2 linked regions of the Alicycliphilus denitrificans K601 genome follow. The protein of the gene in region 1 interacts with the protein of each later gene in a pairwise test. Links are inferred from orthologs where the notes say so. Each region holds a gene or a part of one and is shown on either strand. Other genes may lie near its edges.

Evidence for each region.
Region 2: the proteins of cysM (region 1) and accC interact in binary tests that used the Escherichia coli proteins (3 or more experiments, as listed by UniProt). The link is inferred for Alicycliphilus denitrificans K601 from one-to-one orthologs.

The regions. Positions count from the first base shown.
Region 1 is NC_015422.1:1,724,258-1,738,620, reverse strand. Bases 8,949-11,850 are described here. They hold cysM (cysteine synthase CysM), read right to left. Parts: upstream 10,902-11,850; coding sequence 9,996-10,901; downstream 8,949-9,995. Other genes in these bases: ALIDE2_RS08165 (enoyl-CoA hydratase-related protein), read left to right, coding at 11,276-11,850; ALIDE2_RS08185 (NUDIX hydrolase), read right to left, coding at 9,427-9,990; ALIDE2_RS08190 (sulfurtransferase TusA family protein), read right to left, coding at 9,194-9,421; galU (UTP--glucose-1-phosphate uridylyltransferase GalU), read left to right, coding at 8,949-9,103. Also shown: ALIDE2_RS08230 (heme biosynthesis protein HemY), read left to right, coding at 1-679; ALIDE2_RS08225 (cbb3-type cytochrome c oxidase subunit I), read left to right, coding at 933-2,588; ALIDE2_RS08220 (cbb3-type cytochrome c oxidase subunit II), read left to right, coding at 2,578-3,225; ALIDE2_RS08215 (c-type cytochrome), read left to right, coding at 3,239-3,832; ALIDE2_RS08210 (SCO family protein), read left to right, coding at 3,840-4,475; ALIDE2_RS08205 (hypothetical protein), read left to right, coding at 4,472-5,077; ALIDE2_RS08200 (valine--tRNA ligase), read left to right, coding at 5,241-8,111; more of galU, read left to right, coding at 8,219-8,948; more of ALIDE2_RS08165, read left to right, coding at 11,851-12,112; ALIDE2_RS08160 (TetR-type transcription factor C-terminal domain-containing protein), read left to right, coding at 12,255-12,848; ALIDE2_RS08155 (class I adenylate-forming enzyme family protein), read right to left, coding at 12,898-14,363. UniProt on the Escherichia coli protein: Two cysteine synthase enzymes are found. Both catalyze the same reaction. Cysteine synthase B can also use thiosulfate in place of sulfide to give cysteine thiosulfonate as a product.
Region 2 is NC_015422.1:3,981,602-3,996,034, forward strand. What follows is about bases 978-3,949. They hold accC (acetyl-CoA carboxylase biotin carboxylase subunit), read left to right. Parts: upstream 978-1,774; coding sequence 1,775-3,124; downstream 3,125-3,949. Other genes in these bases: ALIDE2_RS18980 (TlpA disulfide reductase family protein), read left to right, coding at 978-1,190; accB (acetyl-CoA carboxylase biotin carboxyl carrier protein), read left to right, coding at 1,301-1,759; prmA (50S ribosomal protein L11 methyltransferase), read left to right, coding at 3,217-3,949. Also shown: ALIDE2_RS18975 (hypothetical protein), read left to right, coding at 4-618; more of ALIDE2_RS18980, read left to right, coding at 615-977; more of prmA, read left to right, coding at 3,950-4,113; ALIDE2_RS19000 (zinc-ribbon and DUF3426 domain-containing protein), read left to right, coding at 4,167-5,321; ALIDE2_RS19005 (carbohydrate kinase family protein), read left to right, coding at 5,356-6,258; ALIDE2_RS19010 (hypothetical protein), read right to left, coding at 6,341-6,889; ALIDE2_RS19015 (ribonucleotide-diphosphate reductase subunit beta), read right to left, coding at 7,069-8,259; ALIDE2_RS19020 (ribonucleoside-diphosphate reductase subunit alpha), read right to left, coding at 8,398-11,310; 1,6-anhydro-N-acetylmuramyl-L-alanine amidase AmpD, read right to left, coding at 11,595-12,176; ALIDE2_RS19030 (sigma-54-dependent transcriptional regulator), read right to left, coding at 12,160-13,650; ALIDE2_RS19035 (sensor histidine kinase), read right to left, coding at 13,667-14,433. UniProt on the Escherichia coli protein: This protein is a component of the acetyl coenzyme A carboxylase complex; first, biotin carboxylase catalyzes the carboxylation of the carrier protein and then the transcarboxylase transfers the carboxyl group to form malonyl-CoA.

The sequences.
Region 1 (14,363 bases):
CACGGCGCGCCGCACGCTGGCGCTGCGCGCCCGGCTCAAGGCCACGCGCCTGTCGCACATGACGGAGCAGGCCCTGGAGACCGCGCGCCTGCTGGGCAAGCACCGCGCGTTCTCGCCGGCCGCGGCCGAGAGCATCGTGCGCGGCCTGGCCGTGGAGCTCATCAACGGCGCCCACGACCCGTCCCAGCTGCAGCGCATCTGGCTCGGCCTGGAGAGCGCCGAGCGCGGCATGCCCGAGATCGCCGTGCAGGCCGCGCAGCGCCTGTCGCGGCTCGGCGGCGAGGCGGCGCAGGTGCGCGCTTGGCTGCTGCCCGTGTGGGAGCGCATGGTCGATCCGGCCCAGTCCGCCCTGCCCGACCAGCAGGCGCTGAAGGTGGTGCAGGCCCTGGAGGCCAGCCTCGAAGGGCTGGACGCGCTCTGGCTCGCGCGCATCGAGGCCGCTCAGCAGGCGAACCCACGCGATGCGCGCCTGCAATACCTCTCGGCCGTGGCCTGCATGCAGCGCGAGCTGTGGGGCAAGGCCCAGCACCTGTTCACACAGGCGGCGCAGCAGCTGCGCGACGCGCCGCTGCGCGCCAGCGCCTGGCGCCACCTGGCGGAACTCGCCGGGCAGCGCGGCGACGGCGCGGCCGCCGCGCACGCTTGGCAGCAGGCCGCCCTGCAGCGCACGGCAGACTGACCCGGCCGGGCGCGCCGCGCCCGCGCCCGCGCCATCGCTACACCCTCCCATCGCACTTCGGGCGCATCCGCGCTCCGGACTTGGCCGGTAGCACTGCCGCCAGCATGGGTTTGCGTGCAAATAAACATGAATAAAAAATGAATCTTATGATGCGCCCCCTCAGCCCATAACACAAGACCGCACCGAAGCCATTGCGCCACCTCAACCCGCAAGGGCGAAGCGCGTGCACAAGAGCGGAAAGGAAAACACACCAATGGACAGTGCCATCCTGAGCCTGCTGGGCGCCTTCCTGTTGTCGATCATCGGCCTGTTCGGCTTCATCTGGTCGCTGCGCAAGGGCCTGCTGGTCGAGAACCCCAAGGCCGCATCTGCGATCTTCGCCTCGGGCGAGATCGGGCACATCGACGACCCAGCGCTGGGCCATGCCGGGCAGAAACGCTTGCAGGCCGCGGCCGCCGAGCCCGGCGACTCCACTCACCCGCCGGACGCCCGGGAGATCGCCGACCGCGTCGCCGCCGACCGCTCCAGCGCCTTCCCCGTCTTCATGTTCATCGCCTTCGCCTGCATGTGGCTGCTGTTCGGCGGCATCGCGGGCCTGACGGCGTCGCTCAAGCTGCACTGGCCCGACTGGCTGGTGAGCGAGGCATGGATGACCTTCGGCCGGATCCGCACCGTACACCTGACGGCCGTGCTCTACGGCTGGATCACCAACGCCGAGCTGGGCGTGATCATCTGGCTGATGCCGCGCCTGCTGCGCACGCCGCTGATCGGGCCCATGTGGATCATGCTGGGCGGCGCGCTGGTCAACGTGGCGATCGCCAGCGGCATAGGCGCCATCGGCGCGGGCTGGACGGACGGCATGGAGTACCTGGAGATGCCATGGCAGATCGGCATCTTCTTCGCCGCGGGCATGGTCTGCATCATCGGCCCGGTGCTCTACACGCTGGTGAACCGCAAGTCGGAATCTCTGTACGTGACGACCTGGTACCACACGGCCGGCCTGCTGTGGATCACGCTGCTGTTCATCGTCGGCAAGATGCCGGGCGTGCACTTCGGCGTGCAGCAGGCGGCCATGAACTGGTGGTACGGCCACAACGTGCTGGGCCTGTGGTTCACGCCCGTGGCGGTGGGCGCGATCTACTACTTCCTGCCCAAGATCATCGCGCGGCCGATCCGCTCGTACAACCTGTCCATCCTGGGCTTCTGGACGCTGGCCTTCTTCTACGCCCAGGTGGGCGGCCACCACCTCGTTGGCGGGCCGGTGCCGGGCTGGCTGGTCACCCTGTCCATCGTGCAAAGCATGATGATGATCATCCCGGTGCTGGCGTTCTCCATCAACATGGGGCTGACGATGAAGGGGCGCATGCGCCTGGGGGTCTATTCGCCCACGCTGCGCTTCATGATGTTCGGCGGGCTCATGTACCTGCTGTCGTCGCTGCAGGGCTCGTTCGAGGCGCTGCGCTCGGTGCAGGCGGTGACCCACTTCACCCACTTCACCGTGGCCCACGCACACCTGGGCGCCTACGGCTTCGTCACCATGGTGCTGTTCGGCGCCATCTATTTCATGATGCCGCGCATCCTGCATTGGGAATGGCCCTTCCCCCGGCTGATCTCCTGGCATTTCTGGCTTGCGGCCGTGGGCATCCTTATCTACTTCGTCGGCCTGTCCTATGGCGGCTGGCTGCAGGGCCTGGCCATGCTCGATGCGTCCCGGCCGTTCATGGACTCGGTGGCCGTGACCATTCCGTGGCTGCAATGGCGCAGCGTGGGCGGCGCGCTGATGGTGGCCAGCCACTTGGTCTTCGTTGGCCATTTCCTGGCCATGGCGCTGCGCTTCGGCCCGGACCGCGCCGGCGCCGCGCTGTTCTCGACACAACCCAAGGCCAGGGAGCTCGCCCATGGAGAATGAAGTCAAACTCGCCGCCGGCACCATGGTGACCTTCGCCATCGCCGTCTCGGCGCTGGTCATCCTGCCCTACATCCAGGTGCGCGACGTCAAGCCGCCCGAGGGGCTCAAGCCCTATACCAGCGCCGAGCTGCGCGGACGCTCGGTCTACATCGCCAACGGCTGCGTGTACTGCCACAGCCAGCAGCCGCGCTCGGAGAGCTTCGCGCCCGACGCCAAGCGCGGCTGGGGCCGCGCATCGGTGCCGGGCGACTACGTGTACGACAAGCCGCACCTGCTGGGCAGCATGCGCACAGGACCGGACCTGATGAACATCGGCGTGCGCCAGCCCAGCAAGGACTGGCACCTGGGCCACCTGTACCAGCCGCGCGCCTACGTGCCGGGCTCGATCATGCCGTCCTACCCCTACCTGTTCGAGATCAAGGACAAGGCCGAGCCGGGCGAGGAGGCGCTCAACCTGCCGCCAGGCACCGCGCCCGCGGGCAAGGTGGTGGTGGCCAGGCCCGAGATGCTGGACCTGGTGAAGTACCTGCTGTCGCTCAAGCGCGAGTACCCGGTCCTGTCGCCCGAGCCGCACGAAGCCGCGGGCGCCAAGACACCTTCCGCGCCGCCGGCCGGCAAGCCGGCGTCCGCCTCCTGAAAGGACCGCCACGATGAGCCAAGACCCGGTCACCCGCGCGCAGCAGCGCGAAAACGAAGACCCCGAGGAAGCCATCCGGCCCATGCCGCTGTCCGCCCTGCTGGTGGCGGTCGCCATGGTGCTGTGGGCGGTGGTCTATATCCTGTACACCGAGCCCCTGGATCTCTCCCAGTGGGGCGACCAGCGCACCCGCGCCGAGCTCTCCGGCCCCGCGCCCGCGGCGCCGGGCGCTGCCGTGGACGGCAAGGCGCTGTTCGCCGCGCAGTGCGCCGCCTGCCACCAGGCCACGGGCCTGGGCCTGCCGGGGGTGTTCCCGCCGCTCGACGGTTCGGAGTGGGTTCAGGGCGAGCCGCGCGTGCTCGCCAACATCCTGCTGCACGGCATCACGGGCGAGATCACCGTCAAGGGCACCAGGTACCAGGGCGCCATGCCCAGCTTCCAGCAGCTCGGCGACGCCGAGCTCGCGGGCATCGCCAGCTTCATCCGCAGCAGCTGGTCCAACAAGGCCGATGCCGTGCAGCCCGAGCTGTTCGCCAAGGAACGCAAGGCAAGCGACCGGACCACGCCCTTCGAGGGAGAGGCCGCACTCAAGGCCCTGCAGCAATGAGCCAGCGATGCTGCGCACCGCCCTGCTGAGCGCCGTGCTGGTGCTGTGCGGCCTTGCCGCGGCGCGCTGGCTGACATACGACTTCCAGGTCTGGACCGACGAGGGCGCGCGCCGCCTGGAGGTGGCGCTGCGCCCCGTCCAGGCGCCGCCCGTGGCCGTTCAGGGCCCGGGCGTCGCGGCGCCCGACCTGCCCGCGCTGCTGGCCGCGGGCGGCGGCGCCACGGTGGTGGACTTCTTCTACACCCATTGCGAGACCGTGTGCCTGTCGCTCGGCAGCAGCTTCCAGCAGCTGCAGGCCGCCCTGCAGGCCGACCAGTCGAAAGGCGAGGCATCGGGCGTGCGGCTGCTGTCCATCAGCTTCGACGGCGCGCGCGACGACCCCGCCGCGCTGCAGGCCTATGCCCGCGGCCTGCGCGCCGACCCGGCCCTGTGGCGCTTCGTGCGCGTGCCGGACGGCGCGCAGCAGCAAGCACTGCTGCGCCGCCTGGGCGTGGTCGTCGTGCCCGACGGCCGGGGCGACTACGAGCACAACGCCGCGCTGCTGGTGTTCGACGCCCGGGGCCGCATGGTGCGCGTCTTCGACATTGCCGAGCAGCAGCTGGCGCTGGACTACGCCCGCCACCTCGCGCGGAGGCCGCGGTGAGGCCGCCCGCCTGGTGCACGCCCGCGCGCCAGGGCCTGGCCGGCCTGCTGCTGGCCGCGCTGCTGGCCAGCCCCCCGCTGCGCCAGTGGCTGGAGGCAAGCATGTGGCGCCACATGCTGCTGCAGTTCCCGCCGTGGATGCTGGCCGGCGCCCTGCTTGCCGCCGCCCTGCCGCCGCGCGCGCGCGGCGGCATCGCGCGCTGGAACGCCCACGGCATCGCCGGGCTGGTGGGCGTGGGCGTGGCGCTGTCGGTGCTCATGGTGCCGCGCGTGCTCGACCTCGCGCTGCAGGACGCGGGCACGGAGGCCGCCAAATGCGCGGCGCTGCTGCTCGCGGGCGCGGCGATCCGCCTGTCCTGGGGGCCGGCGGGGCTGGTGGTGCAGTGCTTCTTCCTGGGCATGCAGCTACCCATGATGGTCGTCGTGGGACAGCTCTATATCGACTCGCCCCTGCGCCTGTGCAACGCCTATCTGCTCGACGACCAGGAGCGCCTGGGCCGCTGGCTCATCGCCGTGGCGGCCCTGCTGGCGCTGGCCTGGCTCGCGCATGCGGCCTGGCGGCTGGTGCGGCGCGAGGATGCGCGGCTGGCCGGCATCGATTGACCAAGTTCGTGTCACCCGCATGATCCTCAAAAACAGCCGCAGCGCTTGACTATCATTCGCCAGCAGCTATCGATTTTGAATCATGGCGGTAACGGAATAAAATCACCCATCCTCCGAACCCTTGCCTATGACGGCATCCCACGGGATGCCGTTTTTCATTGCCATGAGCGACACCCCAGCACAACCCGGCCTGCAATCCCTGTCCAAGTCCTTCGAACCCGCCGCGCTGGAGGCGCATTGGGGCCCCGAATGGGAGAGGCGCGGCTACGGCCGCGCCGGGGCGCGCGGCACGGGCCAGGCCGACGCGGGTGCGCCCGCCTTCGCCATCCAGCTGCCCCCGCCCAACGTGACCGGCACGCTGCACATGGGCCATGCGTTCAACCAGACCATCATGGACAGCTTGACGCGCTACCACCGCATGCTGGGGCACAACACGGTCTGGGTGCCGGGCACCGACCACGCGGGCATCGCCACGCAGATCGTCGTGGAGCGCCAGCTGCAGGAACAGGGCGCGAGCCGCCACGACCTGGGCCGCCCCGGGTTCGTGGAGAAGGTGTGGGAGTGGAAGGAGAAGAGCGGCAACACCATCACCACGCAGATGCGCCGCCTGGGCGACACGGTGGACTGGAGCCGCGAGTACTTCACCATGGACGACAAGCTCTCCAGGGTGGTGACCGAGACCTTCGTCAAGCTCTACGAGCAGGGCCTGATCTACCGCGGCAAGCGCCTGGTCAACTGGGACCCGGTGCTGCAGTCGGCCGTGTCCGACCTGGAGGTGGAGAACGAGGAGAAGGACGGCTCGCTCTGGCACATCGCGTACCCGCTCGCCGACGGCTCGGGCCAGCTCGTCGTGGCCACCACGCGGCCCGAGACCATGCTGGGCGACGTGGCCGTGATGGTGCACCCCGAGGACGAGCGCTACCGGCACCTGATCGGCAAGAGCGTGAAACTGCCGCTGTGCGACCGCGAGATCCCGGTGATTGCCGACGCCTACGTGGACAAGGAATTCGGCACCGGCGTCGTCAAGGTCACGCCCGCGCACGACCAGAACGACTACGCCGTGGGCCAGCGCCACCAATTGCCGATGATTTGCGTGCTGACGCTCGCGGCCACCATCAACGACAACGCCCCGCAGAAGTACCGCGGCATGGACCGCTTCGCCGCGCGCAAGGCCGTCGTGGCCGACCTGGAGGCGCTGGGCCTGCTGGTCGAGACCAAGAAGCACAAACTCATGGTGCCCATCTGCACGCGCACCGGCCAGGTCATCGAACCCATGCTGACCGACCAGTGGTTCGTGGCGATGAACAAGGCGGGCCAGGGCGACGCCACGGGCAAGAGCATCGCGCAGAAGGCCATCGACGCGGTCGCCGGCGGCCAGGTGAGCTTCGTGCCCGAGAACTGGGTCAACACCTACAACCAGTGGATGAACAACATCCAGGACTGGTGCATCAGCCGCCAGCTCTGGTGGGGCCACCAGATCCCCGCGTGGTACGACGAGGACGGCAACGTGTACGTGGCGCGTAGCGAGGCCGAAGCGCAGGCCCAGGCGCCGGGCAGGCCGCTCAGGCGCGACGAAGACGTGCTCGACACCTGGTACTCGTCGGCGCTCGTGCCCTTCAGCACCATGGGCTGGCCGGACCAGGGCGAATCGGCCACCGACGACTACAACCTCTATCTGCCCTCCTCGGTGCTGGTCACGGGCTACGACATCATCTTCTTCTGGGTCGCCCGGATGATCATGATGACCACGCACTTCACGGGCCGCGTGCCGTTCAGGCACGTCTACATCCACGGCCTGGTGCTGGACGCGCACGGCAAGAAGATGAGCAAGTCCGAGGGCAACGTGCTCGACCCGGTGGACCTGATCGACGGCATCGCGCTGGAGCCCCTGCTGGACAAACGCACCCAGGGCCTGCGCCGCCCCGAAACGGCCCCCACCGTGCGCAAGAACACGCAAAAGGAATTCCCCGACGGCATCCCCGCCTACGGCGCCGACGCGCTGCGCCTGACCTTCGCCGCGCTCGCCAGCCTGGGCCGCAGCATCAACTTCGACAGCAAGCGCTGCGAGGGCTACCGTAACTTCTGCAACAAGCTGTGGAACGCCAGCCGCTTCGTGCTGATGAACTGCGAGGGCTTCGACTGCGGGCTGGACGCCACCCAGGGCTGCACGGAGAGCTACCTCGATTTCAGCCAGGCCGACCGCTGGATCGTCTCGCGCCTGCAGAAGGTCGAGGCCGAGGTGGCCAAGGGCTTCGCCGAATACCGCCTGGACAACGTCGCCAACCAGATCTACGACTTCGTCTGGAACGCGTTCTGCGACTGGTACCTGGAGATCGCCAAGGTGCAGATCCAGACCGGCACCGAGGCCAGGCAGCGCGCCACGCGCCGCACGCTGATCCGCGTGCTCGAAGCCATCCTGCGCCTGGCCCACCCCATCATCCCCTTCGTGACCGAGGCGCTGTGGCAGGTGGTCGCGCCCATCGCCGGCCTGCCGGGCGCGTCGATCGCGATTGCCGCCTACCCGCAGGCCCAGCCCGCCAAGATCGACGAAGCGGCCGAAGCCTACGTGGCGCGCCTGCAGCAGATGGTGGACGCCTGCCGCACACTGCGCGGCGAGATGGGCGTATCCCCCGCCCAGCGCCTGCCGCTGCTGGCCATGGCCGACACGGCCGAGGACGCCGCCTTCCTGCGCGCCAATGCGGCGGTGCTGCAAAACCTGGCCAAGCTCAGCGAGGTCAAGGTGTTCGACGACGCGCCCGCCTGGGCCGCCGCCGCGCAGGCCGCGCCCGTCAACGTGGTCGGCAGCGCCCGCCTGGCGCTGTTCGTCGAGATCGACGTGGCCGCCGAAAAGGCCCGCCTGTCCAAGGAAGCCGCGCGCCTCGCGGGCGAGATCGCCAAGGCCAACGGCAAACTGGGCAACGAGGCCTTCGTCGCCAAGGCGCCGCCCGCCGTCATCGAGCAGGAGAAAAAGCGCGTGGCCGACTTCGGCGCCACGCTTTCGCGCATCCAGGAGCAGCTCGCCCGCCTGGGTTGACATCAAAAACAAGAGCTATCACCGCTTGCCAGTAAACGTTTTCAGCATGAAAACCATATGGAATCCTTGCTGAACAAGCGCAAAGCACTCACTTATTTGGAGCGACCATGACCACCTCCCCCATCCGCAAGGCCGTCTTCCCCGTTGCCGGCCTGGGCACGCGCTTCTTGCCCGCCACCAAGGCCAGCCCCAAGGAAATGCTGCCGGTGGTCGACAAACCGCTGATCCAGTACGCCGTCGAAGAAGCCTACGAGGCGGGGATACGCGACATGGTGTTCGTCACCGGCCGCAGCAAGCGCGCCATCGAGGACCACTTCGACACCGCCTACGAACTCGAAAACGAGCTGGAGCAGGCCGGCAAGAAGGAAATGCTGGAGTTGGTGCGCAGCATCGCCCCGGCCGACATGAACTGCCTGTTCGTGCGCCAGCCGCGCAGCCTGGGCCTGGGCCACGCCGTGCTGTGCGCCGAGCCCCTGGTCGGCGACGAGCCCTTCGCCGTGCTGCTGGCCGACGACCTGATGGTGGGTGAGGACGGCGGCCCCGGCGTGATGGCGCAGATGACCGCCGCGTTCGCCAAGCAGGGCCGCTCCCTGCTGGCTGTGCAGGAGGTGCCGCAGGAGCACACGCGCCGCTACGGCATCGTGAAGGGCGAGGCCGCCGGCGGCGCCCTGATGCGCGTGGACGAGATCGTGGAGAAGCCCGCGCCCGAGGTCGCCCCCTCGCGCATGGGCGTGGCCGGCCGCTACGTGCTCACCCCGCGCATCTTCGAGGAGATCCGCAACCAGCCGCGCGGCGTGGGCGGCGAGATCCAGCTCACCGACGCCATCGCGCGCCTGATGCAGCAGGAGACCGTCTACGCGTACCAATACAGCGGCAAGCGCTACGATTGCGGTAGCAAGGAAGGCTTCCTGGAGGCCACGGTCGAGCTTGCCCTGAAGCACCCGCAGGTGGGCGCGCAGTTCCGCGACTACCTGCGCTCACTGGAGCTGTAACGCCCGCCCGCATCGCATCGCATCGCATCGCGCCATTGTTTCGATAGCTGCCAGCGCTTGCCCAGCAAGCGTTGGAGGCCCATCTGCTGCTCAGCGCCGGCGCAGCACGTGGATGTACTCATCGCCCATGGTCTGCTGCTCGACCAGCTCGTTGCCCGTCTGCTTGGCGAACGCCTGGAAGTCGCGCAGCGAGCCGCTGTCGGTGGCCACCACTCTGAGCAGCTGGCCGCTTTCCATGTCGGCCAGGGCCTTCTTGGCCTTGAGGATGGGCAGGGGGCAGTTCAGGCCCCGGGTGTCGATTTCCTTGTGGATGTCCATGCTTGCTAATCCTTCGGCGCGTCGAGCCCGCGGCGGCGCTCCGCGTTTTCCTCGTCCGTGAAGAACACCGGCTCGTGCCCGCGCGAGCGCAGCCAGTCGGCCAGTGCATAGCCCGTGCCGGCGGGCCAGCACTTGAGCTCGCCCAGCTCATAGAAACGGTGGTCCACCAGCTCGGGCGACAGGCGCACCTCGCCCTCGGCCTGCACGTGGTAGGCGATGATGACCTGGTTCATGCGCAGGAACTCGTACGCGCCCACGAGCTTGACGGCGCGCGCGTCGAGGTTGGTCTCCTCCTTGACCTCGCGCGCGATGCCCTCCTCGGGCGACTCGCCCGCCTCCATGAAGCCGGTGATCAGCGCGAACATCTTGGGCGGCCACAGCGCGTTGCGCGCCAGCAGCACGCGGCCATCGACCTCCACGATGGCGGCCAGCACCGGCGTGGGGTTGTTCCAGTGCGTCCAGCCGCAGGCGCCGCAGCGCAGGCGTTCCTTGTCGCCGCTGTCTTCCAGCAGCGTGATGAATTCGAGCGGCGTGGCGCAGTGGGGGCAGAAGCGGGTTTCGTAGCGCATGGCGGTCAGGCGGGGAAGACGCCGGTGGACAGGTAGCGGTCGCCCCGGTCGCAGACCACGAAGACGATCGTCGCGTTCTGCTCGCGCTCGGCGATCCGCTGCGCCACCCAGCACGCGCCGGCCGCGGAGATGCCGCCGAAAATGCCCTCCTCGCGCGCAAGGCGCCGGGCCATGTCCTCGGCGTCGTCCTGGTGCACCAGCACCAGCTCGTCCACCATCTGCGGGTCGTAGATCCTGGGCTGGTACTCCTCGGGCCACTTGCGGATGCCCGGGATGCGCGAGCCCTCGCAGGGCTGCGCGCCGATGATGCGCACGCCCGGGTTCTTCTCGCGCAGGAAGCGCGACACGCCGGTGATCGTGCCCGTGGTGCCCATGGCGCTCACGAAGTGCGTGACGCGCCCCTCGGTCTGCTCCCAGATCTCGGGGCCCGTGGTCTCGTAGTGGATGCGCGGGTTGTCGGGGTTGGCGAACTGGTCCAGCACCACGCCCTTGCCCTGCGCGACCATCTGCTCGGCCAGGTCACGCGCATATTCCATGCCCCCGCTCTTGGGCGTGAGGATGAGCTCAGCGCCGAAGGCCTTCATGGTCTGTGCGCGCTCCACCGACAGGTCCTCGGGCATGATCAGCACCATGCGGTAGCCCCTGATGGCCGCAGCCATCGCCAGCGCGATGCCGGTGTTACCCGAGGTGGCCTCGATCAGCGTATCGCCGGGCCTGATCTCGCCGCGCTCCTCGGCGCGCCGGATCATCGACACGGCCGGCCTGTCCTTGACCGAACCCGCGGGGTTGTTGCCCTCCAGCTTGCCCAGGATGACGTTGCCGCGCGCCGCGTTGTCCTGCGCCCCGATGCGCTGCAATACGACCAGCGGCGTGCGCCCGATGGCGTCTTCAATGGTGGGATAGGTTTTCATACGACGCTACTGTGCCATAATTTGCGACTTCGTTTTTTGCGTCGCCCGGGTGGTGAAATTGGTAGACGCAGGGGACTCAAAATCCCCCGCCGCAAGGCGTGCCGGTTCGATTCCGGCCCCGGGCACCACATCCAAGGCCGCACAGTTCCAAGAACGTGCGGCCTTTTCTTTTTCAACCGCCGAAGAATGACGGACATGAAGAAGAGCAGATTCAGCGGAGAACAGGTCATCGAGTTTCACGTATATCGCGACCCGGCAGGGCTGGCTGCACGCGGTCTTGGTCATCGACGTGTTCTCGCGGCGCATCGTCGGCGGGAAGGTTGGCACCTGGATGCGAACGGGCTTCGTGCCCGTAGCCCTGGAGCAAGCCCTGCATGCCATCCGCCATTAATCGTACGGATGTCCGTTATTTTATGTATCATGACCACATGCAACTGGTCATTGATACCCGCCTGCCCGGCGGCGTCCGGCGCATTACGCTGAATCGCCCCGAAGCCAAGAATGCGTTCGACGCCGAGATGATGCAAGCCATCTCCCAGAGCTTCAGAAACGCTGCCAAGGACCCCGAAACACGGGTCGTGGTGCTCAGCGGCGCAGGCAGTCACTTCTGCGCGGGCGGCGACATCGAGTGGATGAAGGAAACCCTGGCGGCTTCGCAGATGCTGAAACGCGAGCGGGCACAGGCCGTCTCGGACATGCTTGGATCGGTGCATGCCCTGCCCCAGCCTCTTGTAGCTGAAGTCAAGGGAGCCGCCATGGGAGGCGGCTTTGGCTTGGTGTGCTGTGCTGATTTCGTCGTTGCAGACAGTCGGGCGAAGTTTGCACTGAGCGAAACGAGGCTAGGGATCGTGCCCGCCGCCATTTCGCCGTATGTGGTTGCCGCACTCGGTGTGCGCCGGGCCAACCGCCTCGCATTGGCAGGAACGCTGATCGACGCGCAAGAAGCGAAGGAACTGGGTCTGGCCACTCATGTGGCGGCTCCCGGCGGCACCGCAGAAGCCGTGGATTCGTTGCTGCATGAGCTGCTGTGCTCCGCCACCGGCGCACAACGGCTGACCAAGGCACTCTTTCGCCAGATGGCTTCTCCGGTATCCGACGAGAGCAACGCCGCACTGGCAGTCGAGGCCCTTGTCAACGCATGGAACCAGCAGGAAGCCATCGCCGGACTTGATGCCTTCCTCAACAAGGCAGCGCCCCCGTGGCGCGCCTGACATACGCGTGTGCGGCTACCCGCTGAGCCGCCATCCGGCTTCAGTAACATTGGGCTCATGACGAGTACCAAATTCTGTTTCTTCGGTCCGCAATGGTCTGCACACGAGGTCCACGGGGCCCCATCCATGGAGGACCGCGGACATGGCTAGACCTGCCGGCGTAAGCGGTGCCGATACAAAGCAGGCCATTCGCGCGGCGGCCATACAGCGCATCTATCGCCATGGCTATGAGGCGATGAACCTGCGCGGCCTCGCGGCGGATGTCGGGCTGCGCGTGGGCTCATTGCACAACTACATCCCGCAGAAGCAGGAATTCCTCGCCAACCTGCTCGACGAAATCATGACCGAGTTGCTGGCCGACTTCGAGACGCATATGGCCGGTGTCTCGGATCCGCAGGAGGCATTACGGCAGTTCGTGAGCTTTCATGTGCAATGGCACACGGCCCGTAAGGAGGAGGTGTTCATCGGCAACATGGAACTGCGCAGTCTCGCGCCAGAGCAATATGCGCGCGTGGCAGCCAAGCGCAAGCAGTATGAGAAGCACCTGACGGCGATCCTGAGCAAAGGCAAGAAGCTCGGCGTGTGGACCATCGAGAACCCGGGCATCACGGCCAAGGCCATCCTGGCACTGCTGACCGGCGTGAGCAACTGGTACCGGCCGGACGGCAGCCTTTCCCAGCCCCGTCTGACGAAGCTCTATCAGCTGATGGTGGAGCGCATGCTGCGCAACCCCTGACCGGCTCCTCGACGCGGCGGTCGCCTTGCCGAGCGGCCGTTGGACAGGCTCAGCTGCGCAGCAATGCCTCAACCTGGCGCTTCTGGATCTTCCCGGTACTGTTGCGGGGAAACGCTGCAGCGGAGATCACGCGGAACTCCTTGGGAACCTTGTAGCCCGCCAGGTGTTCTCGGCAATACGCCTGTAGAAAGTCGAGCGGACGCGATTCACCCTTGAGGGCGACGAAGGCCACCGGCACTTCGCCCCAGCGATCATCGCTTCTGCGCACCACGGCCGCCTCGATCACGTCGGGGTGGGCCAGCAGAACGCGCTCGATCTCGGCGGGATAGACGTTTTCGCCCCCGGTCTTGATCAAGTATTTGCTGCGATCCACGAAATCGAGCGACCCATCTGCATGGCGCACGAACACGTCGCCCAGATGGAACCAGCCGTCGGCTAGCTCTGCGCTTTCGATGCGGCCATTGCTCCAGTAACCCGAGAACAGGCCGGGACCACGCACGAGCATGTTGCCGGGCGTGCCGATCGGCACGTCCTGGTTGTCGTCGTCCACCAGCCGCACATGGCACCAGCTGGACTCGCGCTTCGAGAGGCTCTCGGGCACCTGCCCGGCTTTCAGCAGCGCGCCCGAGGCCGGGGCCAGCCCCGTTTCAGTGGAGCCGAAACTGTTGAGGTAGGGAGCCCCCACCAGCGAGGTGAGTTCAGCGATCTGCTGACACGGCACAAGATCAGCCATCGCGCCCACCATGCCCATCCTCGGCGCGAGGACGGGCGACGCCGACTTCAGCGCATTGATCAGGGGTTCAATGACCCCAGGCATGGCCATCAGCCAGCCAATGCGCTCCCGCTCGAGCGTCTTGCAGATCTCCGACGCCGAAAAGCCATCCTGCACGATCACATGGCCGCCCAGCATGAGTGTGGCCAGCGAATGGTCCGTGGCGGCCATGTGGAAGAAAGGCGACCATGCGATGAATCCATCCTCGGCCCCGATCCTATACTCGCAGGCATAGGCCATGGCGCGCGCAATGCTGGCCCGCTGACTGATCACGGCACCCTTGGGAAGACCCGTCGTTCCACTCGTGTAGAGGATCAGGAAGCCATCTTCGGGATGCACTTCAGGCCTGAGGAAATCGCGATCCTCCAACGCCCGCGTGGACTCTTCAGAAGCATCAGGCGAATCCAGGTCAATCACCCGGGCAACGCCGTGCTCCAGGGTGCCGAGCTGCTCCCGATAACGGGCGGACACGATGACGACGGCCGGCTCGACGAGTCGAAGGCAGTGCAACTGCTCTGCGCCCTGAAGACGCCAATTCAGGCAGGCGATCATCACCCCCAGCCTTGCTGCCGCGAGCTGCAACTCCAGATACTCGGGCCGGTTCTCGGACCATACGGCCATCCGCTGCCCGCGCAGCAATCCACACGCCTGCAGAAACGCCGCCCAGCGCTGCACCCGGGCTTCCAGCTCGCGGTAGCTCAACGTCCGGTCCGCATGGCTGAGTGCCGGCTTGTCGGGGTGCA
Region 2 (14,433 bases), 2.3 Mb from region 1 along the record:
GCCATGGAAAACGCCCTCGCCACCGAAATCGCCAATGCCGCAGCCCGCCTGGTGGTCGAGGAGGGGCTGGAGTGGGGGCCGGCCAAGCGCCGTGCCGTCAGGCAACTGGGCCTGCCGGCACGCACGCCTCTGCCCGACAACGACCTCGTCGAGGATGCGGTGCGCGAGTACATCGGCTTGTTCTGCGCCGACACCCAGCCGCTGGAGCTGCGCGCGTTGCGCGAGCTGGCGCTGGTGTGGATGCAGCGCATGCAGGCGTTCCGCCCCTATCTGGGCGGCGCCGTCTGGCACGGCACGGCCACGCGCCTGTCGGACATCTATATCGCGCTGTTCTGCGACGACCCCAAGTCCGCCGAGATCGCCCTCATAGACCACCATGTGGACTACGAGCCGGGCAGCATGACCGGCCTGCGCGGCGAGCTGATCGACGTGCTGAGCATGAGCTGCCGCTCTGCCGCGCTGAACGAGGAGATCGGCGTGCACCTGCTGATCTACGACCTGGACGACTTGCGTGGCGCCCTGCGCCTGGATTCGCGCGGCCGCGCGCCGCGCGGCGACATGGGCGCCGTGCGCCGCCTGCTGCAGCCCATGCCTTCTTCTTCCGTCCCCATCCCATGAACCATCCATCCGAAAACCCGACCCCCGAAACTTCGCAGGCCAGCGCCAGCGCCGCGCGCCGCCGCTGGCTTCTGCTGGGCGTGGGCGCCGTGGCCGGCCTCGGCGGCGCGGGCCTGGCCGCCTGGCGCCTGCGGCCCGGGGCGGTGAAAGAGGGTGCGCACGAGACCCTGTGGGATGCGAGCTTCGAGGACCTGGGCGGCCAGCCGCTGCGCATGGCCTCCATGCGCGGCCGTCCCCTGCTGCTGAACTTCTGGGCCACCTGGTGCCCGCCCTGCGTGCAGGAACTTCCCTTGCTGAACGCCTTCTATGGCGAGCACCGCGCAAAAGGCTGGCAAGTGCTCGGACTGGCGATCGACCAGCCCGCCAACGTGCAGAAATTCCTGCAGCGCGTGCCGCTGGACTTTCCCGTCGCATTAGGGGGACTGGGCGGCACCGAGTTGTCGCGCAGCCTGGGCAATGACAAGGGCGGGTTGCCGTTTACGGTGATGTTTGCCGCAGATGGCAGCATTTCGAAGCGTAAAATAGGGCAGTTAACGGCGCAGGACCTGCAGAACTGGTCCAAGAGTCTGTAGAGATTGCGTCTCCTTAATGGAGATGGTGGCTTTTTGGGCTCGTTTCGGCGAAATAGTCTGAAATTAAGGTAAATTCGCCCCCCATTCCGTTTCTAGCCGTTGGAGCTCCCATGGATTTGCGAAAACTCAAGACCCTCATCGATCTGGTCTCCGAGTCGAATGTTTCCGAACTCGAGATCACCGAAGCCGAGGGCAAGGTCCGCATCGTCAAGAGCAGCGGAGCCGTCGTGCAGCAGTTTGTCGCCGCTCCCGTTCAGGCCGCCCCTGCCGCCGCGGCGCCCGCGGCCGCCGCCCCCGTGGCCGAACTGCCCGCGCCGGCCGCCGCCGCGCCCACAGGGCATGTCGTCAAGTCGCCCATGGTGGGCACGTTCTACCGCGCGTCCAGCCCCGGCGCCAAGCCCTTCGTCGAGGTGGGCAGCCAGGTCAAGGAGGGCGAGACGATCTGCATCATCGAGGCCATGAAGATCCTGAACGAAATCGAGGCCGACAAGTCGGGCACCGTCACGCGCATCCTTGGCGAGAACGGCCAGGCCGTCGAATACGGCCAACCGCTGTTCGTGATCGAATGAAGCGGGCCCGCGCTCATGTTTAAGAAAATTCTGGTTGCGAACCGAGGGGAGATAGCCCTGCGGATCCAGCGCGCCTGCCACGAACTGGGCATCAAGGCGGTGATGGTCTATTCCGAGGCCGACCGCGACGCCAAGTACGTCAAGCTGGCCGAAGAGGCCGTGTGCATCGGCCCGGCGCCGTCGCCCCTGTCGTACCTCAACATGCCGGCCATCATCTCGGCGGCCGAGGTCACCGACGCCGAGGCCATCCACCCGGGCTACGGCTTCCTGTCCGAGAACGCCGACTTCGCCGAGCGCGTGGAAAAGAGCGGCTTCCAGTTCATAGGCCCCACGCCCGAGTCCATCCGCATGATGGGCGACAAGGTGTCCGCCAAGCAGGCCATGATCCGCGCCGGCGTGCCCTGCGTGCCGGGCTCCGACGGCGAGCTGCCCGACGACCCGGTGCAGATCCGCCGCATCGCCAAGACCATCGGCTACCCCGTCATCATCAAGGCCGCCGGCGGCGGCGGCGGGCGCGGCATGCGCGTGGTTCACACCGAGGCCGCCCTCGTCAACGCCGTGCAGATGACCAAGGCCGAGGCCCAGGCCGCCTTCGGCAACCCGGCCGTGTATATGGAGAAATTCCTCCAGAACCCGCGCCACATCGAGATCCAGGTCCTGGCCGACAAGTACCGCAACGCCGTCTACCTGGGCGAGCGCGACTGCTCCATGCAGCGGCGCCACCAGAAGGTGATCGAGGAGGCGCCTGCGCCGGGCATCCCGCGCAAGCTCATCGAGAAGATCGGCGAGCGCTGTGTCGCCGCCTGCAAGAAGATCGGCTACCGCGGCGCCGGCACGTTCGAGTTCCTGTACGAGAACGGCGAGTTCTACTTCATCGAGATGAACACCCGCGTGCAGGTGGAGCACCCGGTCACCGAATGGATCACGGGCGTGGACATCGTGCGCACGCAGATCATGGTGGCCGCGGGCGAGAAGTTGCCGTTCACCCAGCGCCAGATCCAGATCCACGGCCACGCCATCGAATGCCGCGTGAATGCCGAGGACCCCTACAAGTTCATCCCCTCGCCAGGCCGCATCACCATGTGGCATGCGCCGGGCGGCCCGGGCGTGCGCGTGGACTCCCACGCCTACACGAACTACTACGTGCCGCCGAACTACGACTCCATGATCGGCAAGATCATCGTGCATGGCGACACGCGCGAGCAGGCGCTGGCGCGCATGCGCACGGCGCTCTCCGAGACGGTGATAGAGGGCATCAACACCAACATAGCGCTGCACCGCGAACTGCTGGTGGACGCCAATTTCGTCGCCGGCGGCACCAACATCCATTACCTGGAAGAGTGGCTGGCGCAGCGCAAGCGCTGACGGGCCGGAGTAGCGCAAGGCACCGGGATGCTGGCATCCGGTAACGGATGCCAGCATTTTTTCCATTGACAGCACGACACCGAGGTGCCCCCATGTTTGAGCTGAGCCTGCTATGCCCTGAAGGCCGGGTGGAGACCCTGAGCGATGCGTTCGATGCGCTCGAGGCGCTGAGCGTGTCGGTCGAGGATGCCGATGCCCAAACCGATGCCGAGCAGGCGCTGTTCGGCGAGCCGGGCATGCCCGCGCCGCGTGAAGGCTGGCAGCGCAGCCGCATCACCGCGCTGTTCCCCACGCGGCAGGCGGCCGACGAGGCCGTGCGGCTGCTGCAGGCGCAGGACTTCTTCGAAGGCTGCAGCGTGCTGGGTATTGCCACTGTGCAGGAACAGGACTGGGTGCGCCTCACCCAGTCGCAGTTCGAACCGGTGGAGATCACGCCGGACTTCTGGATCGTGCCGACCTGGCACGAGCTGCCGGCCGCGGCGCGGCGCAGCATCCGCCTCGACCCGGGGCTGGCGTTCGGCACCGGGACCCACCCCACCACGCGCATGTGCCTGCGCTGGATTGCGCGCCAGGGCGTCGAGAACGGCGCCAAGGCGCTCGGCCGCGTGCTCGACTACGGCTGCGGCTCGGGCATCCTGGCCATAGGCGCGGCCAAGTTCGGCGCCTTGGACATCGATGCCGTGGACATCGATCCCGCGGCCGTGGAGGCCACGCGCCAGAATGCGCTGGCCAATGGTGTGTACCTGAACGCCGGCCTGCCGGAACAGGCGCAGGGGCAGTATCAGACCGTGCTTGCCAACATTCTGGCCACGCCGCTCAAGGTCCTGGCGCCCCTGCTGTGTGCCCATGTGGCGGAGGGGGGGCATCTGGTGCTGGCGGGCATTCTGGAGCGCCAGGCCCAGGAACTGACGCAGGCCTATGCGCCGTGGCTGAGCCTGCAGGTGGCCGATAGCGAGGACGGCTGGATCCTGATGACCGCGCGCCGCTGAGCGGCGTTCGTGCCCCGCGTGGGCCGCGGGCGGGCACCTACAATCCACAGCCGATGAGCCAGATCACCCGCTGCCCTTTCTGCGCAACGACCTTCAAGGTGGTCGCGGACCAGCTGCGGATTTCCGACGGATGGGTGCGCTGCGGGCAGTGCAAGGAGGTGTTCGACGCGTCCGAGCATCTGCTGCAGCCCGAGCCTGCCCAGCTGCTGCCGGAGATGCCGCTGGATGATCCAGGCCTGCCGGACCGGCACGCGGCCGACGCGCCGCAGCCGCAGGACAAGCCGGTCACGACCAGCGGCGGGAGCGAGGAAGTGGCTCCGCTGTCATCGCTGCTCAGGCGCGAGGCCGTGGCCGAAGAGCCCGAGGCCATGCCGGAGGCGGCGATCCAGGGCTACGAACTGCCGGGCGCCACCGTGGACGACTCCGCCTGGCCGCAGGAGCCCGATGCCGGGGTAGAGGCAGCGGAGCAAGGCGATGATCAACAGGAGGCGGAGCCCGCGCCGGACACGCTTGATGCCGAGCCACCCCCTGATGAAGAAGCGCAGGCCGCCGCACCGCCTGAATCCGAGCCGCTGGAGCCATTGCAGCCGCTGGAGCAGGAGTCGGTGCTGGTGGAGGGGACGGCGATCATGCCTGGCGCGGCCCATGAGAGCGATGCGCCGGAAGAGACGGCGGCATCGCCCGTGGCGGAGCCCGGATTCGTGACGGCCGCCCGGCGCAGCGCATTTTGGCGCAGGCCCGCGGTGCGTGGAGCATTGGCCGTGGCGGTCCTGGCGCTGCTCCTGGCGTTGGGCTTGCAGGTCGTGGTCCAGGAGCGCGACGCCATCGCGGCGCGCAGTCCGGCGGCGCATGCCTTGATGGAAAGACTGTGCGCACCCCTGCAGTGCACGCTGCAGGCGCCGCAGCGCATTGCCTCCGTGGTCATCGACAGCTCGTCCTTCCTCAAGGAACGCAACGATGCCGCAGCCTATCAGCTGCAGATGAGCCTCAAGAACATCTCCTCGCTCTCGGTTGCCATGCCGGCGCTGGAACTCACGCTGACCGACGTCCGGGACCGGGCGGTCTTGCGCCGCGTGCTGCTGCGCAATGACCTGGGGGCGCCCGCGGAGCTGGCGCCGGGGTCCACGTGGAGCGCCACGGTGTCCATGCAGGTCGCACAAGGCGCCGACCAGGTGGCCGGCTACCGGTTGCTGGCCTTCTATCCCTGAATCTTTTTACCCTTCCATCCGAAGCTTTCACCCTATGGCTGCGCTGATCTGTGGTTCCCTGGCATTCGACACCATCATGACTTTCGAGGGGAGGTTTGCCGAGCAGATACTGCCCGAGCAGCTGCACATCCTGAACGTGTCCTTCCTCGTGCCCACGCTGCGCCGGGACTTCGGCGGCTGCGCAGGCAACATCGCCTACGGCCTCAAGCTGCTTGGGGGCGATCCCAGGCCCATGGCCATGCTGGGCGCCGATGGCGGCGAATACCTGGCCCGGCTGCAGCAGCTCGGCATAGATACTCGCTTCATCGGCCAGGCCGGCGACACCTATACCGCACAGGCCATGATCATGACCGACCGCGACAACAACCAGATCACGGCCTTCCACCCAGGGGCCATGATGCAGGCGCACCGCAACCGCAACCGCATACCGCAGGACGCCGGCGTGCAGGTCGGCATCATTGCGCCCGACGGGCGCGAGGCCATGCTGCAGCATGCCGCCGAGTTCGTGGCGGCGGGCATTCCCTTCGTGTTCGACCCGGGGCAGGGGCTGCCCATGTTCAACGGCGACGAGCTGCGCCGCTTCATAGAGCAGGCGAGCTGGATCGCCGTGAACGACTATGAAGGCAAGATGTTGTGCGACCGCACGGGCTGGACGCTGGCCGAGATGTCCCGGCAGGTGCGCGGGCTCGTCGTCACGCTGGGCGCCGAGGGTTGCGAGGTCTGGGAGCAGGGCGCGCGGACCGAGGTGGCGCCGGTCAAGCCCGCGCAGGTGGTCGATCCCACGGGCTGCGGCGATGCCTGGCGTGGCGGACTGCTCCATGGCCTGGAAAAAGGCTGGCCCCTGGTGCGCTGCGCGCAGCTGGGCAACCGCCTGGGGGCGCTGAAGATCGCACAGCGCGGCCCGCAGAACTACACCTTGGACTTCACGCCGGACTGACAGGAGCGGAGCGCGGCTGGGCTGCGGCCATAAAAAAACCCGGTGCAAAAGCACCGGGTCGTGGCTGCTGATAAGCCAGGTTTTACGGCTTGCCGCCTGTGGGGAAGGGCCATGCAGCCTGGGGGTTCAGCGTGGTTTGCGCGGCAGGCGCAGGCGCTGCGGCGGGGGCCTTGGGGGCGACTTTCTTCGCGGCAGGGGCCTTCTTTGCCGCGGCGGCCTTCTTGGCGGCAGGCACCGCAGCCTTCTTGGCCGGAGTGGCCTTCTTCGCGGGCGCTGCAGCCTTCTTGGCTGGCGCTGCCTTCTTGGCCGCTACGGCCTTCTTGGCCGGTGCCGCTTTCTTGGCGGGTGCAGCGGCCTTCTTGGCCGGCGCTGCCTTCTTGGCCACTACGGCCTTCTTGGCCGGTGCCGCTTTCTTGGCGGGTGCAGCGGCCTTCTTGGCCGGCGCTGCCTTCTTGGCCACTACGGCCTTCTTGGCCGGTGCCGCCTTCTTCGCGGGTGCAGCCGCCTTCTTGGCCGGTGCTGCCTTCTTGGCCGCTACGGCCTTCTTTGCAGGTGCTGCCGCCTTCTTGGCAGGAGCAGCCTTCTTTGCAGGGGCTGCTTTCTTCGCAGCGGGTTTCTTCGCAGTTGCCATCATTTTCTCCTTGGGTCGATTTGCAAAGAGCACTCCGTGCCTGCATTGGGCATGGAGCGATCCATGGCAACGACACAATGCTCGTCACCACGAATGCGGGGACGCACCAGGGCCGCAACGCCGGTCGGCGCTGGGTGCGAGGAGCGTGGTTGAAAAATCATGGCCTGGTCAAGCGAGAGTCAATCCCAGGACAGTGCCCCGCCGGTCTGGTACTCGATGACGCGCGTCTCGAAGAAGTTGCGCTCCTTCTTCAGGTCGATCATCTCGCTCATCCAGGGGAAGGGGTTTTCTTCGTTCGGGAACAGCGCGTCCAGCCCGATCTGCGTGGCGCGGCGGTTGGCGATGTAGCGCAGGTAGCCCTTGAACATGGAGGCGTTCATGCCCAGCACGCCGCGCGGCATGGTGTCCTCGGCGTAGCGGTATTCGAGGTCCACGGCCTTGAGGAAAAGGCCCTTGATCTCGTCCTTGAACGCAGGCGTCCACAGCTGCGGATTCTCCAGCTTGAGCTGGTTGATCAGGTCGATGCCGAAGTTGCAGTGCATGGACTCGTCGCGCAGGATGTACTGGTACTGCTCGGCCGCGCCGGTCATCTTGTTCTGGCGGCCCAGGGCGAGGATCTGCGTGAAGCCCACGTAGAAAAACAGGCCCTCCATCAGGCAGGCGAAGACGATCAGCGACTTGAGCAGCGTTTGGTCGTTCTCGGGCGTGCCGGTTTTGAAGGCCGGATCCATGATCGCTTCGATGAAAGGGATCAGGAACTCGTCCTTGGCGCGGATGGACTCGACTTCGTTGTAGGCGTTGAAGATCTCGCCTTCGTCGAGGCCCAGCGACTCGACGATGTACTGGTAGGCGTGCGTGTGGATCGCTTCCTCGAAGGCCTGGCGCAGCAGGAACTGGCGGCACTCGGGGGCCGTGATGTGGCGGTAGGTGCCCAGCACGATGTTGTTCGCGGCGAGCGAGTCGGCCGTCACGAAGAAACCCAGGTTGCGCTTGACGATGCGGCGCTCGTCTTCGGTCAGGCCGTTGGGGTCCTTCCACAGGGCGATGTCGCGCGTCATGTTGATTTCCTGCGGCATCCAGTGGTTGGCGCAGGTGGCCAGGTACTTCTCCCAGGCCCACTTGTATTTGAACGGCACCAGCTGATTCACATCCGTCTGGCCGTTGATGATGCGCTTGTCGACCGCGGACACGCGGCGGTGTTGCGCGGCAGCGGGAGCGGCTGCCGGCGTGCGCGCAGCGGTGCTTTCGACGGGCTGCAGCGCGGGGGTATCGAGAGCCGTCGGCGGCGGCTCGACCGGGCGGCCGATTGCGCGGCTGCCGTCCATGAGCTTTTGCGATGAGGGCTTGACTTCGTCGTCCCAGGTGAGCATAGGATTTCCCGTGGTTGGATTATGAGAGCAGTGCTCCAAAATGAAAAGCACTGAAGCGTTGCCAGGCGGTGATTTGTTGCTTCACCACACAGGTGGACGCGATGGATGGGCCCGCGCCCGCCCGCATGCGCGGCGAATTCACTGGCAGGCCTCGCAGGATGGGTCGTCGATGGCGCAGAACTTCACGTCGGTGGCGGGCAATGCGCCTGCCTGCGTCTGGGCTGCTGCGGCTGCAGCGTTGAGCGCGCCGGACTGCGAGTCGGTGCCCGCGGAAACCGCGTTGAGCTGGCGCGTGTTCACGGTGCTCATCTCCACGTGCGTGGCGCTTTGCGTGCGCAGGTAGTAGGTGGTTTTGAGGCCGCGCACCCAGGCGAGCTTGTATGTCTCGTCGAGCTTCTTGCCCGAGGCTCCGGCCATGTAGATGTTCAGGCTCTGGGCCTGGTCTATCCATTTCTGGCGGCGCGCTGCGGCCTCCACGAGCCAGGCGGGTGCGACCTCGAAGGCCGTGGCGTACAGGGCCTTGACGTTCTGCGGCACGCGGTCGATCGCATGCAGCGACCCCTTGAAGTGCTTGAGGTCCATGAGCATCACGTCGTCCCACAGGCCCAGCTTCTTCAGGTCGCGCACCAGGTACTGGTTGATGACGGTGAACTCGCCCGACAGGTTGGACTTGACCGACAGGTTGCCGAACGAGGGCTCGATGGAAGCGTCCACGCCCACGATGTTGGAGATGGTGGCCGTGGGCGCGATGGCGATGCAGTTGGAGTTGCGCATGCCGTCCTGCGTGATCTTGCTGCGCAGGGCGTCCCAGTCCAGGCGCGTGGTGCGGTCCACCTCGACGTAGCCGCCGCGTTCCTTGGCCAGTAGTTCCAGCGAGTCAAGCGGCAGGATGCCCTTGGACCACAGCGAGCCTTCGTAGCTCGAATAGGTGCCGCGCTCCCTGGCAAGCTCGGTCGAGGCCCAGTAGGCGTAGTAGCAGATGGCTTCCATCGACTCGTCGGCGAAGGTCACGGCCGCGTCGCTGGAGTAGGGGATGCGCAGCTCGTACAGCGCGTCTTGGAACCCCATCAGGCCCAGGCCCACGGGGCGGTGGCGCAGGTTGGAGTCGCGCGCCTTGTCCACGGCGTAGTAGTTGATGTCGATGACGTTGTCGAGCATGCGCATGGCCGTGCTCACGGTCTTGCGCAGCTTGTCGTGGTCGATGGCACCGTCCTTGAGGTGGCGCGCGAGGTTCACCGAGCCCAGGTTGCACACGGCCGTCTCGGTGTCGCTGGTGTTGAGCGTGATCTCGGTGCAGAGGTTGGAGCTGTGCACCACGCCCACGTGCTGCTGCGGCGAGCGGATGTTGCAGGGGTCCTTGAAGGTGATCCAGGGGTGGCCGGTCTCGAACAGCATCGAGAGCATCTTGCGCCACAGGTCAACGGCCGGCACGCGCTTGAAGAGCTGCAGCTCGCCGCTGTCCACCTTGGCCTCGTAGGCGGTGTAGGCGCGCTCGAAAGCCTGGCCGTACAGGTCGTGCAGGTCGGGTACGTCGGAGGGCGAGAACAGCGTCCACTGGCCCTTGTCCATCACGCGCTTCATGAACAGATCGGGGATCCAGTTGGCCGTGTTCATGTCGTGCGTGCGGCGCCGGTCGTCGCCGGTGTTCTTGCGCAGCTCCAGGAACTCCTCGACGTCCAGGTGCCAGCTCTCCAGGTAGGCGCACACGGCGCCCTTGCGCTTGCCGCCCTGGTTCACGGCCACGGCCGTGTCGTTGACCACCTTGAGGAAGGGCACCACGCCCTGCGATTCGCCGTTCGTGCCCTTGATGCGCGCGCCGAGGGCGCGCACGCGCGTCCAGTCGTTGCCCAGGCCGCCGGCGAACTTGGACAGCAGCGCGTTCTCCTTGATGGACTCGTAGATGCCGCCGAGCTCGTCGGGCACCGTGGTCAGGTAGCACGAGGACAGCTGCGAGCGCAGCGTGCCGCTGTTGAACAGCGTGGGCGTGCTGCTCATGAAGTCGAAGGAGGACAGCAGCTCGTAGAACTCGATGGCGCGCGCCGATCCCGTCGTTTTAGGGTCGCCCTCCCGTAGCGCCAGGCCCATGGCCACGCGCATGAAGAAGGCCTGGGGCAGCTCGATGCGCGTCTTTTTCACGTGCAGGAAGTAGCGGTCGTACAGCGTCTGCAGGCCCAGGTAGTCGAACTGCAGGTCGCGCCCGGCCTTCAGTGCCTGGCCCAGGCGCTGCAGGTCGAAGTCCAGCAGGCGCGGGTCCAGCAGCTCGTTGTCCACGCCCTTGCGGATGAACTGCGGGAAGTTGGCGGCATAGGCAGCCGCCATGCCGGCGGGCGCTACGTCCTGGCCCAGCACCTCGCGCACGATGGTGTGCAGCAGCAGGCGTGCGGTGGCATAGGTGTAGCCGGGGTCCTTCTCGATCAGGGTGCGGGCCGCAAGAATGGAGGCCTTGTAGACCTCGTCCATGGGCACGCCGTCGTACAGGTTGCGCAGGGTCTCGGCGGCGATAGGCGCGGCCTGCACGTCTGAGCCCAGGTTGGCGCAGGCAGACTCGATGAGCGCCTGCAGGCGCAGGATATCGAGCTCGATGCGCTGGCCCTTGTCCAGCACGTACAGCGCCGGCATCTGGGGCAGCAGCTGCTCTTTCTTCTGCGCGCGCTCCTGCGCGCGGCGCTCGCGGTACAGCACGTAGGCGCGCGCCACCTCGTGGTGGCTGCCGCGCATCAGTCCCAGTTCCACCTGGTCCTGCACGTCCTCGATGTGGAAGGTGCCGCCGCTCGGGCGCGAGCGCATCAGGGCGCGCACCACGGCCTGGGTGAGTTCGTCCACCACCTCGCGCACGCTGGCGGACGCCGCGCCCTGCGTGCCGTGCACGGCGAGAAACGCCTTCATCATGGCCACGGCGATCTTCTGCGGCTCGAAGGGGACGACGGCGCCGTTGCGGCGGATGATCTGGTAGTGGCTGAAGACGCCGCCCGAGGCGTCGGTGGCGGGCGCGTCTGCGGCATGGGGCTGCGTGGAAGGCGCGGTGTTGGCGTGAACGGACGAAACTTGCATGGGTTTCCTCTTTGGTGTGTCGTCAGGGGGTGTGGCGCGCCGGGAAGGGCTGCCGGCGGGCGTCGGTGCGGGGTGCGGTCGATGTTGTTCCGCACACTATACATATGGTGCTTGAAGTGCTCAAGACACTACATGTAGTGTATGTCTGTACGAGGGGTGTCGGGCGGAACTGCTTCCTGGAAGGCGACGCCGTGCCAGGCCCTTGCCGCATGGGGCCCGGGCGCGCGCATGCCAATGGTGGCGCGTGTCTGCGGCGTTTTTGGCGCGCAGGCGCGCGCCAGGCCTCAAGGAGGGAACAGGATGCCCGAGCCCGCGAAGGCCGATCGCAGCCGCTGCCATTCGAACCCCGGGCCGGGGTCGTTCTTGCGGTGGGGCGCGATGTGTTCGTGCCCGGCGATGTAGCCGATGGGGTAGCGCCGCGCCAGGGCGGCGCACAGGCGGGTCAGGCTGCGGTACTGCGGCTCTTCGAATGCCTGGCCTTCCAGGCCTTCGAGCTCCACGCCGATGGAGTCGTCATTGCAGGCGTCGCGCCCGCGGTAGTGCGAGCGCCCGGCATGCCAGGCCCGCCGATCGGCGTCCACGAACTGCCACAGCCGGCCGTCGCGGGCAATGAAGAAATGAGCCGAGACCTCCAGCCCGCGGATGCTCTGGAAATAGGGGTGCGCGTCCCAGTCGAGCCGGTTGGTGAACAGCTGTTGCACTGCCGTTCCGCCGTACTGGCCCGGTGGCAGGCTGATGGAGTGCACGACGATCAGGTCGATGACGGCGCCCGCCGGCCGGGGGCCGTGGTTGGGCGAGTGCATGCGGCGCGCGGGCAGGTACCAGCCGCCTTGCCATGGCGTGCCCGGCCTACTGCGCTTCGCCATGGTTGTCGCCGTCCTGCGGCATGGCGATGTTGAGCCGGTCGATGCGGTAGCGGATCTGGCGCAGGCTGATGCCCAGGCGCGCCGCCGTGGCCGTGCGGTTGAAGCCCGTCTCGCGCAGGGCGCGCACGAGGATCTCGCGCTCATGCTGGTCCAGCCAGGCCTGCAGGTCGCTGGGCAGGGGGGGCTCTTCGCTGGCGGCAGTGGGTGGCGGCGCGGGGGGCGTGCCGGCCTCCGGTGGCGTTGGAGGCGGGGGCGCGGGGACGGCGGCGGCGACCTCCGCGGTGGTGGCAGCGGGGTGTTCCACCTGTAGCTCGTTTCCGTCGCTCAGGGCCACGGCGCGGTGCAGCAGGTTTTCCAGCTCGCGCACATTGCCCGTGAGCGGGTGCTGGGTGATGCGCTTCAGCGCGGCGGCGCCCAGGCGCGGCACGGGGGTGCCCGATTCCTGCTCGATGCGGGCGAGCAGCGCCTCGCACAGCGCGGGCAGGTCCTCGCGCCGCTCGCGCAGCGGCGGGATCAGGAGCTCGATCACGTTCAGGCGGTAGTACAGATCCTGGCGAAAGCGCCCGGCCTGTACGTCGGCCGCAAGGTCGCGGTGCGTGGCGCTGACGATGCGCACGTCCACGGTCTCTTCCTGCGTGGAGCCCAGCGGACGGATGCTGCGCTCCTGGATGGCGCGCAGCAGCTTGGACTGCATGGGCAGCGGCAGGTCGCCGATTTCGTCCAGAAACAAGGTCCCGCCGCGGGCGGCCTGGAAGTAGCCCTCGCGGTCGCTGGTCGAGCCGGTGTAGGAGCCCTTGCGCGCACCGAAGAACTCGGCTTCGAGCAGGTTCTCGGGAATGGCGCCGCAGTTCACAGCGACCAGCGGACCGTCGGCGCGCTGGCTGCTGGCATGCAGGGCGCGCGCCACCAGCTCCTTGCCCGTGCCCGATTCGCCGCGAATCAGCACGGGCGCCATGCTGCGCGCCACCTTGGCGATGCGCTGCTTGACGTTGCGCATGGCCTCGGACTCGCCGATCAGGCGCGCGAGCACCGGGTTGTCCGCGTCCGGCTCCTGTGCGGCCATGCGGGGAGGCGTGGCCGCGGGCAGCACGCCGCCCGTGCCCTGGATGGCCGAGGCTACGACCGAGCGGAACTGCTTGAGGTCCACGGGCTTGGTCAGGTAGTCGAACGCTCCCGAGCGCAGCGCCTCCACGGCGTTCTCGGCCGAGCCGTAGGCCGTCATGACCACGCAGCGCTCGCGCCGCTGCTGCTCGCGCAGGTCGTACAGCAGGTCCAGCCCCAGGCCGTCGGGCAGCCGCATGTCGGTGATCACGGCGTCGAACTTGCGGCGCTGCAACTGCTCGCGCGCCTCGGCCACGCTGGCAGCGGTCTCCACGCGGTAGCCCTCGCGCAGCAGCGTCAGCTCGTAGAGCGTGCGCAGGTCGGGCTCGTCGTCGACGACGAGGATGGAGGCGGCGGAGGCAGTGGCGTTCATGGAACCGGCGAGCGTGTCAGACCACGATTGTGTCAAACAGTGAGGAGCTCTCCGCCGGGCGCGTGGTACTGCGGAACGTGACGCTGAAGGCATTGCCCGCCACGGTGCCGTGCGCCAGCGCCCGGTTGGCGCGCTGGTAGGCGATGGCCGCGCCGTGGCGCTGGCACAGCTGTCGGCAGATGTACAGGCCCAGGCCGCTGGAGCGGCTCTCCGACGAGAAGAAGGGCTCGAACAGGTGTCGCTCCACGGACTTGTCCAGCGGCGCGCCGTCGCTCCAGACCTGCAGCTTGACCTGGCCCGCAGCCGTGGCACTCGTGCTCAGGCACAGCGAGTCGGGCTCCTGCCCCATGTAGCGCAGCGCGTTGTCCAGCAGGTTCACCAGCACCCGGCGCAGATGCTCGGCGTCGAACTCCACCTGGGCCGTGCCCGCGTTCAGTTCCAGGCACCCCTGCCGGCGGGCGGGGTCGTGCGCCTGCCAGTCGTTCCAGGCCTGCAGCACCGTGGCGTCCAGGGCCAGCGTGGACGAGGGCGCATGGCCGATCTGGTGCTGCACCCGAGCGATGTCGAGCACGTCCTCGGAGATGCGCACCAGCCGCTCGGCGTTCTGCCGGACCATGTGGGCCAGGCGCTTGTGGCCGGGGTCGCTCAGGTCCTCGTCCAGCAGCTCGTTGGCCTGGACGATGGCCGCCAGCGGGTTGCGTATCTCGTGCGCCACCGCGGCCGACATGCGGCCCATCGCGGCCAGCTTCTCGGTGCGCAAGCGCGCCTCCATCTCGCGCAGGT